Regions from separate parts of the Bacillus salitolerans genome, predicted to be linked through region 1. Evidence: riboswitches for the same ligand, from Rfam matches in the RefSeq annotation. Region 1 holds a riboswitch; the other holds the start of a gene.
What was found. Region 1 has a riboswitch for FMN ahead of ribB (3,4-dihydroxy-2-butanone-4-phosphate synthase). Riboswitches for the same ligand answer to the same signal wherever they lie in the genome.

Region 1 (4,291 bases):
TTGAATTAAACCAATTTTCACTAGATCTGACACCATAAATTCCCCCTTTTGATCATCACATTAGTTTCTAGAACAAAATGGAACAAACAAAGTAAACGCATCTAATGAAAACGCTTTCATTGTTAGTGAGAACCTAACTGGCAATCGACACATTTACTTACATAAAAATTCTGAATGTTCTATTAATTTAACCTACTTTCATCAAAAATTATGTAAAATTAGGTCGTCCAGTAAAATTTTTAACCCTATATTAAAAAAATGTTACCTTCTCTTGTAACACCTTGTACGAAGCACATTAATAGTTGAAATAACTAAAATAATACAGTTATTCACATACAACCCGTTATTTTTATCAAATAGTAATCGTCTAAAAATCGTTCGACAAACTTGTTTTTTTGCCATGCTTGTCATTTAAGAATGGCCATTTCATTAAACATCTCTGATTTACTGTCACATTCGACACAGATTGATTAATTTCCCGGGAAAGTCAGTTTATTTTACATAACAACTGCAATGAATGCGTCATAAGTTGTAGGAATATGTTATTAATAAGGAACAAAAGGCTCAGGGCGCCCCGTTTAGCCTCAGACATAGCAAATGTTCCTTGAAGAGAAAAAGGGCGCTCTTCCTTTTACTCTTCAAGGGTTATTTGACCTCGAGTGGCTAAACGGGGCGCTGGAGCCGGATTACTACGTACATCACTCAGTTATCCACAAATAGTGAGTTTTTATCATTTCCTAAGCAACAAAAAAGAAAGAGAGAACCTGATCATGGTTCTCTCTTTCTTCTTATTCTTCTCTAACATCGATGGACCCTACTCCAACCTTTAAGTCAATTTCAATTTTCATTTCTGATGAATCATACAAATCGTTCACATAAACATTATCTTCTTTCGATATTAAACCATTTATATTTGTATCACCAATACCGTTTTCAATCTTTAATTTTACACCTGTGCTTTTGGGAAGGATTAACTCTGTCTCTCCTACACCTGCATTAATTTTAGCATGAAAGCCCTGTCGCCAATCCCCGCTAAGGTCAATCAGTGTTCTTCCAACGCCCGCATCAACCCCGAGTTCGTTTAATTGAAGTCCTGATAAATGGAGTTCAGCTTCGGATGCTCCCGTTTTTACATTTAGGGAAATAGGAATTTCTTGAGTAAGGTATAAATCCCACTTATTTTTGTATTCCTTAATTGAGGTTAAATGGGCTGTACTTGGCTGTTCAATATCTAAATGCCCTGTATCTCCTTTTAACTTGTATGACACTTCAGGTTTCATATTAGGTTTGCTAAATTCGAATGCTCCTTCTGCCCATTCATTGGATCCACTCGTTACAACCATTTCACCTGCACCAAGATGTAAATCAACCTTTAACTCCTTAGCACCGTCTTTTTCGATTATATCTTTAGAGGATGTCATATCACCATTAACAATATTGGTACAGCCCATCATCAAAAATATCGCTATCACACTTAATCCTATTAACCATTTTCTCATAACAAACACTCCTTATTCCTTAACTACTCTTAGTATCCCATCCTAAATTGTTAATGGATAGATGAAGACAGTAATAACTTTATATGATGAAAGTCATATTTAGGTAAGACTAAGGGAGTAGCAAATTTTTAAAGGTACAAAAAAACCGTCCTTTCTGGTTAAATGTAAGTGACAAAACCAACATTCAAGAAAGGACGTTTTTTTGGGGCTTATCGGACAGCCCTATCAACTAAAGTTAGTTATTTATTTATTTAATTGGAATTGGAGTAATCCTTTTTCTTTTCGATAATTAACAATATCTTGTACAGTAAGTAAGACTAAATGATGTTCATTCGCAAACGCTTCTAACTCTGCTCTTCTTGCCATATGACCGTCACTCTTCATAATCTCACAAATGACAGCAGCTGGCTTTAACCCCGCGAGTCTCATTAAATCGACGGACGCTTCGGTTTGGCCTCTTCTATCTAGTACACCGTTTTGTCTTGCTTTTAATGGAAAGACATGACCTGGACGAACAAAGTCTGTTGGCTTTGCTGCTGGATCTATTAATTTTTGGATGGTATGTGCACGTTCAAAGGCTGATATTCCTGTTGTAATTCCTACCTTTGCATCAACTGAGACTGTAAATGCTGTTCTCATCGATTCTTCATTATCCATTACCATTTGTGGCAGATTAAGAGAATTGAGCTTTTCTTCTAGCATCGGAGTGCAAATCAAGCCTTTTCCATAAGTCGCCATAAAATTAATGTTTTTCCCCGTAGCATACTCCGCAGCAACTACTAAGTCTCCTTCATTTTCTCTTGATTCATCATCTTGAATGATAACCATTTTACCCTTTCTTACTTCTTCCATTGCTTTTTCCACGATTGAAACTGTTGTTTGAATCATTCAAAAACCCTCCCGTTAAGATTTTTGAACTGATACAACCGGAAAGTGCCCTAAATCGGTGTTTTAGGACACAGGAAAGTAAACCTAGAGTCTTGGTCGTTTTTTATCTAGGTACACATAACCTTCTCCCATCCGGACTTTAACCGTCGGCCTTAGGTTTTCACTAAGTCAGTCATCATATATCTATAATGAGTCGCGGGCTTAAAAACAAATATGTTTTATCACCGCCGGTAAGGAATTCCACCTTGCCCCGAAGGTTGTATTCAATTCTTTACCATTATATTGTAAAGATGCGAACTATTTCCAAGATTATGCTTTTAAAGATTATTATGCTTGTGATGTAATGGGATGCTTAAAATATAATGGCAAAGTTACCGCATTTGTTTTCACAAACAATACTTCACTTCCATAAAACTTTTCCCTCGTAAACGACTCTTGGTCACAATGGTAAGGAGTAAAATGAAGAATTACCTTTTGGGTTTCCATCATAGTAATTCTATCAATGACTTTTAACATATCCGTCTCTTTTTTACATATTACATCATAAATATGTATTTCATCACCAGCGCCTTGATAAATAACAATTGTATCATCCTCTTCTATATAGTGAATATGCTCTGGAAATACATACATACAGTAAAACATTAGTAGATTCTCAGTATGGTCTGTTCCAAACTTATTGGAACAGGGAATTCTTTCTGTTGCAAATTGATAGATAAAGTCCAAATCATCCTTATTACGACCATTTAATCTTTGAAGTGATCTACTAGGAGTCTGTTTTCTTGAATAATTCATTGTCCACTTGTATTCGTCTACAGCTCTAAAGCCAAATTTAGGATAATAATCTAAAACAGTTGAATTAGCAAACAGATAGAACATGTCATAATGGCTTTCATATTCATCTGCTATTTTTTTCATCAGGCTAGCCGATAAGCCTTGATTTCGGTAATCTGGATGTGTCATTACTGTTCCAAGTTGGATGGCTCTTTTCCTTTCACCATTAATTATCAAATCTAGCTTATTAACCGAAACATTAGCAACGATTCGATTTGAGATTGTATAACAGTATGGCTCATACCTATCTGTCCAATACCCGTATTGATACCAGGGTTCAAAGTCTATTCCAAAGATTTGAGAAGCTAACTCATTAAAGCCACTCCTATACTTCTCATTATTTTTAATCTCTTTAACAAATTTTATCTCTTCCATGCTCTCGCTCCCTTATTCATGAACAATCCCGTATAATTTTTTTACTAAATCTTTAAACACAATTACTTCTTCAACGGTAAACTTTGAATAGTACTTTTCTATAATATAGTCATCTACTTTCTGGTACGCTTCAAATAGTTCCTTTCCTTTTTGGTCTGTCGTTACAAAAATCTCACGTCTATTGTCTGGATTGATTTCACGCTTTATATAACTGCCCTTTTCCATTTTGTTTAGCAATTGACTAATAGAACTTGCTGATAAATCTAATCGTGTAGATAGCTCATTTACTGTCATTTTCCCCTCTAAGAAAATGGTCTTTAAAATCAGCAATTGTTTCGCTGTTAAGTTGTGACTAATCAATGATTTGTGCTCATTCATTACTTTTGTAGTAACTTTATCTAATAATTCAAAAGCTTCTTTGACGTTCTTTCTTATTTCATTCATGGAATTCATTTAAGAAATGACACCTCTATTTCTAAATAAAAATATATTTTATGTACTTAAACTATTAATATAGTTAAATAATAAATTTGTCAAACTCTATTTAAAGAAAAACCCCAACAGCCACGTACGGCTGTTAGGGTTCTGAGTATTCATCTACTACTAAAAAGAGCCTTAATTCCTGCAAATATGATAACGGAAGAGAATAATAATATCGTTAAAGCTCCAACTAAATGAACAAACGGACTAAAAGG
Region 2 (4,291 bases), on a different contig from region 1:
AAACAGACACCATTCACTGCAATACTATCGCCTAGCTTTACATCCTTTAAAATAGTCTGAGCTTTAATGGTCATCTCTATCGCTTCACCTTGCCCGACCATTCTATCAATCATTCCAATTTCTTCGATGATTCCAGTAAACAATTTTGGGTCCCCCTTTACCTAGGTATTGCTACGATTTTTATATCATTACCTAGTGTCTCTACTGATCTAAACTCAAGCTGTAATGCTTCACTCATCAATTCAAACCCTTCTCCACCAATAAACCCTGGGGCATGTTTCCCTCCAATAAGTTTAGGTGCAAGATACGCTATTACTTGATTAAAAGCATGCTCCTTTAGAAAACTTCCATTCACCTCAGAACCACCTTCAACTAGTAGAGAGGTGATGGACTCTTCACCTAGACGGTGTAACATTGTTTTAATGTTTATTCTCTCTTGATCTAACTGAAAGATTCTAATTCCCTTCTCAATAAAAGGGAGTTTTTGCTCCTCTGTTACAGAAGATCCCGTAAATATCCAAACATCACTAAGACCATCTGTTAGTAGTCTTGATTGTATAGGTGTTCGTAGTCGATGATCTAAGACGATGCGGATAGGGTGACGCCCACCTCCACCTGGGAGTCTCGTAGTCAAACTTGGATCATCCTGTATAACCGTATTAACCCCAACAAGAATGGCATCGTGAGTATGACGATAACGATGGACGTCTTCTCTTGCTTCTTCCCCTGTAATCCATTTACTATCGCCTGTAAAAGCCGCTGTCTTTCCATCAAGAGTTAGCGCAGTTTTTAAAGTTACATACGGCTTTTTATTTGTTATATAATAGAAAAATTCTTCATAAAGATCGTGTGCTTCGTATTGTAATACTCCTACATCTACCTGAATTCCAGCCTTTTGAAGAATCTCAATTCCCTTTCCAGACACAAGTGGATTTGGATCTGTGGTTGCAATAATAACCCGTTTAACCTTTTTCTCTACCAACAAATTGGCACAAGGAGGTGTCTTGCCATAGTGGCTACATGGCTCTAGAGTTACATAAACATCGGACCCTTCCGCTAGATTACCAGCCATTTGAATGGCATGAACTTCAGCATGTGCCTCTCCTGCCTTTAAATGGGCTCCTAATCCAACAATTCTATTATCTTTTACAACGACTGAACCAACTGGCGGATTAGGTCTAGTCTGACCTTTTACGCTTGATGCAAGAGATAGGGCAATACGCATGTATTCTATATCTGTCAAAGGAATCCCCCCATTATGAACAATATTTATCGTTATCCTACTCTATTTGAAAAACAACTAGCCTTATCGTAGGGCTACGCCCCTCAAACGAGAATTCTTTCTGAAACGTTAAAAGGAGAAATCCAATCGAGAGGGTGTTTAATCATTTCTTTCTTATATAAGCTTTTACATCCAATAGCAAATAAAAAAACCTTAAGAATGGATTCCTAAGGGTGATGTGAAGGTCACAATAAGGCTGATAAGCTTTTTCTGCATAGAAAATAACTATCCTCTTTCTAAAGTGGACAGACTCGCAGAATTTTTATCCTATTTTCCTTTTTGCGTCTTAACATCCTTCTCCCATCCAGACTATACTGTCGGCCCTGGAATTTCACCAGATCAACCTAATATGTAGTACAATAAAAGGCTCACGGGCTTAGAAAATGAACAACATTCTCCTCACCGCCGGTTGGGAATTTCACCCAGCCCCGAAGGATTTCGACTGAACTTATTAATTTTTCTCATTATAACACAATTAAAAGCATTCGTGTCTAGAAGTGGGTTTAGTGAATAAAATAAGGAGCCTAATAGGCTCCTTATTGGTTAGGGACACCTCTAGGTCCCACTTGTCTAATGTGATCATTCTCGCGATTAGCCTTCTTATTCACTAATGCTTTTTGATCCACTTCTTTGGAAGTTTTCTCGTTTCTTTTTGCCATATGAGACACTCCTTTTAGAGGATTCTCACATAGTTTATGCAATTTAATGGAATTTAATCGGTACCTATTGGTATACGTCTTATTCCTCGATTATTTTCACTTCTTTCATTTTGTCGCCTTGTCCAATATCATCCACGTATTCCATACCTTCTACTACTTTTCCAAATACGGTATGAACACCATTTAAGTGTGGTTGTTGCTCAAAAACGATGAAAAATTGTGAGCCACCTGTGTCCTTACCAGCATGAGCCATTGACAAGGATCCTCGTTCGTGTTTATGAGGATTTCCTTCTGTTTCACATTTAATCGTATAACCAGGCCCACCCGTCCCAGTACCATGTGGACAACCACCTTGTGCCACGAAACCAGGTATGACACGGTGGAAATTTAAGCCATTGTAAAAACCTTCTTTAATTAGTTTTTCAAAATTTTCAACTGTACCCGGTGCTTCATTTGGAAACAATTCAATTTTTACTTGTCCACCTTTTTCTAAATCAATAACTGCATATTTACTCATATGTACGTACTCCTTTCAATTCCTATGTATGTAAGCTATTCCTATTGATTATACGATAAAGAAAAATAAAATGGAAATCTAGTGATAGGAAAAGCAATAAATAGTAATACTCTTTAACTAAATTAGTATTTTTTTATTTCTTGTTTATATTCTTATCAATTAGGTGTATATAATTATTAGTAGGTTTTATTTTTGAAGGGAGATGTTTTCTTGAGAAGACGGTTTTTAGCTCTATTTGTATTGGTTACTTTGTTTGCCCTTCCTCTACATGCTCTAGCAGATGTTGTAGTGGGAGATAGCATCATCACACTAGGAGAAAACTTAACTGAAGAGCAAAAACAAGCGTTATTATCTGAAATGAATGCGCCTGAAGAGGCACAGATTGTAACGGTATCCAATACTGAAGAACATAAATATCTAGGAGAGTATATACCTAAAAGTCAAATAGGTACAAAAGCACTATCTTCATCAATTATTACCATTACAGATCCTGATTCTGGGTTAATTGTTGAGACAAATAATATAACATGGGTAACAGAAGCTATGTACACAAATGCTTTGATTACTGCCGGTGTAAAAGATGCTAAAATTTATATTACAGCCCCATTTCCTGTATCGGGTACAGCTGCTCTCACAGGTCTATTAAAAGCGTATGAGTTATCTTCTGAACAAGCTATTCCAGAAGACGTTAAGCAAATTGCCAATGAGGAAATGGTGAAAACAGCAGAGCTTGGTGATGTCATTGGAACGGAGGATGCAGCCGCATTAATGGCACTCATTAAAGAAAAGATGGCAGAGAATGCACCACAAACTGATGCTGAATTACGTGCCATTATTGAAGCAGCGGCAAAGGAATTAGGTATTACCCTCACAGAAGAACATATTTCGAGTCTACTTGCACTATTTAACAAAATGAAAGAACTAAATATCGATTGGAATCAAGTGGGGGAACAACTAAACATTGCAAAGGAAAAACTGACTACTTTTCTGCAATCTGAAGAAGGACAAAATTTTTTAACAAAACTTCAAGACTTTTTCGTTAGTCTCATTGATGCAATTAAAGCTTTGTTTAAATAATTTTGAACCAAGAACAAAAGGCGCATGCGCCAGGGTACCTAAGGCAGAGCAAATGTTTTGAAATGAGAAAAGGGCGCTTTTTCCCATTATTAACTTTAGGTTATTTGACCTCAGGCGGGCTGGGCGGTGAAGCCAGATTCAGATTTGCTTGCCAAATTATTCACAATAAAAACTTTTATCATTTCTTATACAACAAAAAAAGAGCCAATTGGCTCTTATTTTTGTTGTATTGTTTGTTTCATTGGTAGATCCAATTTAATGATATCTTCATAGGTTTCTCTTTTAACAACGAGATCAATATTCCCATTTTCAACAAATAATACAGGTGGACGTGGGATTCGATTATAGTTATTCGCCATTGAATATCCATAAGCTCCTGTACAGAAGACAGCTAGTATATCATCAGATGAGCTCTTTGGTAAAGGTAAATCCCAAATCAGCATATCACCCGATTCACAGCACTTACCTGCTATTGATACGACCTCATCCTTCGTATCATTAACTCTATTAGCTAATATAGCCTCATATTTAGCTTCATATAATGCGGGACGAATATTATCACTCATTCCCCCATCTACTGCAACATACTTTCTCACGTTAGGTATTTCTTTTCTAGAACCAATCGAATAGAGTGTTGTCCCTGCATCTCCAACTAACGATCTACCTGGTTCAATCCAGATTTCAGGAAGTTCAATCTTCATCTCGTCAACCTTTGACTTCACTACAGAAACAATTTCTTTCACGTAATCAGCTACT

Region 2: linked by a shared signal. The riboswitch ahead of ribD (bifunctional diaminohydroxyphosphoribosylaminopyrimidine deaminase/5-amino-6-(5-phosphoribosylamino)uracil reductase RibD) and the one ahead of ribB (3,4-dihydroxy-2-butanone-4-phosphate synthase) in region 1 are both predicted to bind FMN.

What each region holds. Positions count from the first base shown of each region.
Region 1 covers NZ_JBHUEM010000008.1:53,342-57,632, reverse strand. Annotated here, with positions in the region: gene ACFSCX_RS07940 (nitrilase-related carbon-nitrogen hydrolase) at 1-33, opposite strand, end outside; gene ACFSCX_RS07935 (toast rack family protein) at 789-1,499, opposite strand; gene ribB (3,4-dihydroxy-2-butanone-4-phosphate synthase) at 1,743-2,387, opposite strand; FMN riboswitch at 2,504-2,649, opposite strand; gene ACFSCX_RS07925 (GNAT family N-acetyltransferase) at 2,715-3,596, opposite strand; gene ACFSCX_RS07920 (MarR family winged helix-turn-helix transcriptional regulator) at 3,609-4,049, opposite strand; gene ACFSCX_RS07915 (hypothetical protein) at 4,190-4,291, opposite strand, start outside.
Region 2 covers NZ_JBHUEM010000046.1:170,371-174,661, reverse strand. Annotated here, with positions in the region: gene ribE (riboflavin synthase) at 1-143, opposite strand, end outside; gene ribD (bifunctional diaminohydroxyphosphoribosylaminopyrimidine deaminase/5-amino-6-(5-phosphoribosylamino)uracil reductase RibD) at 158-1,243, opposite strand; FMN riboswitch at 1,571-1,722, opposite strand; gene ACFSCX_RS20010 (hypothetical protein) at 1,819-1,941, opposite strand; gene ACFSCX_RS20005 (peptidylprolyl isomerase) at 2,021-2,458, opposite strand; gene ACFSCX_RS20000 (DUF1002 domain-containing protein) at 2,669-3,535, shown strand; gene lysA (diaminopimelate decarboxylase) at 3,751-4,291, opposite strand, start outside.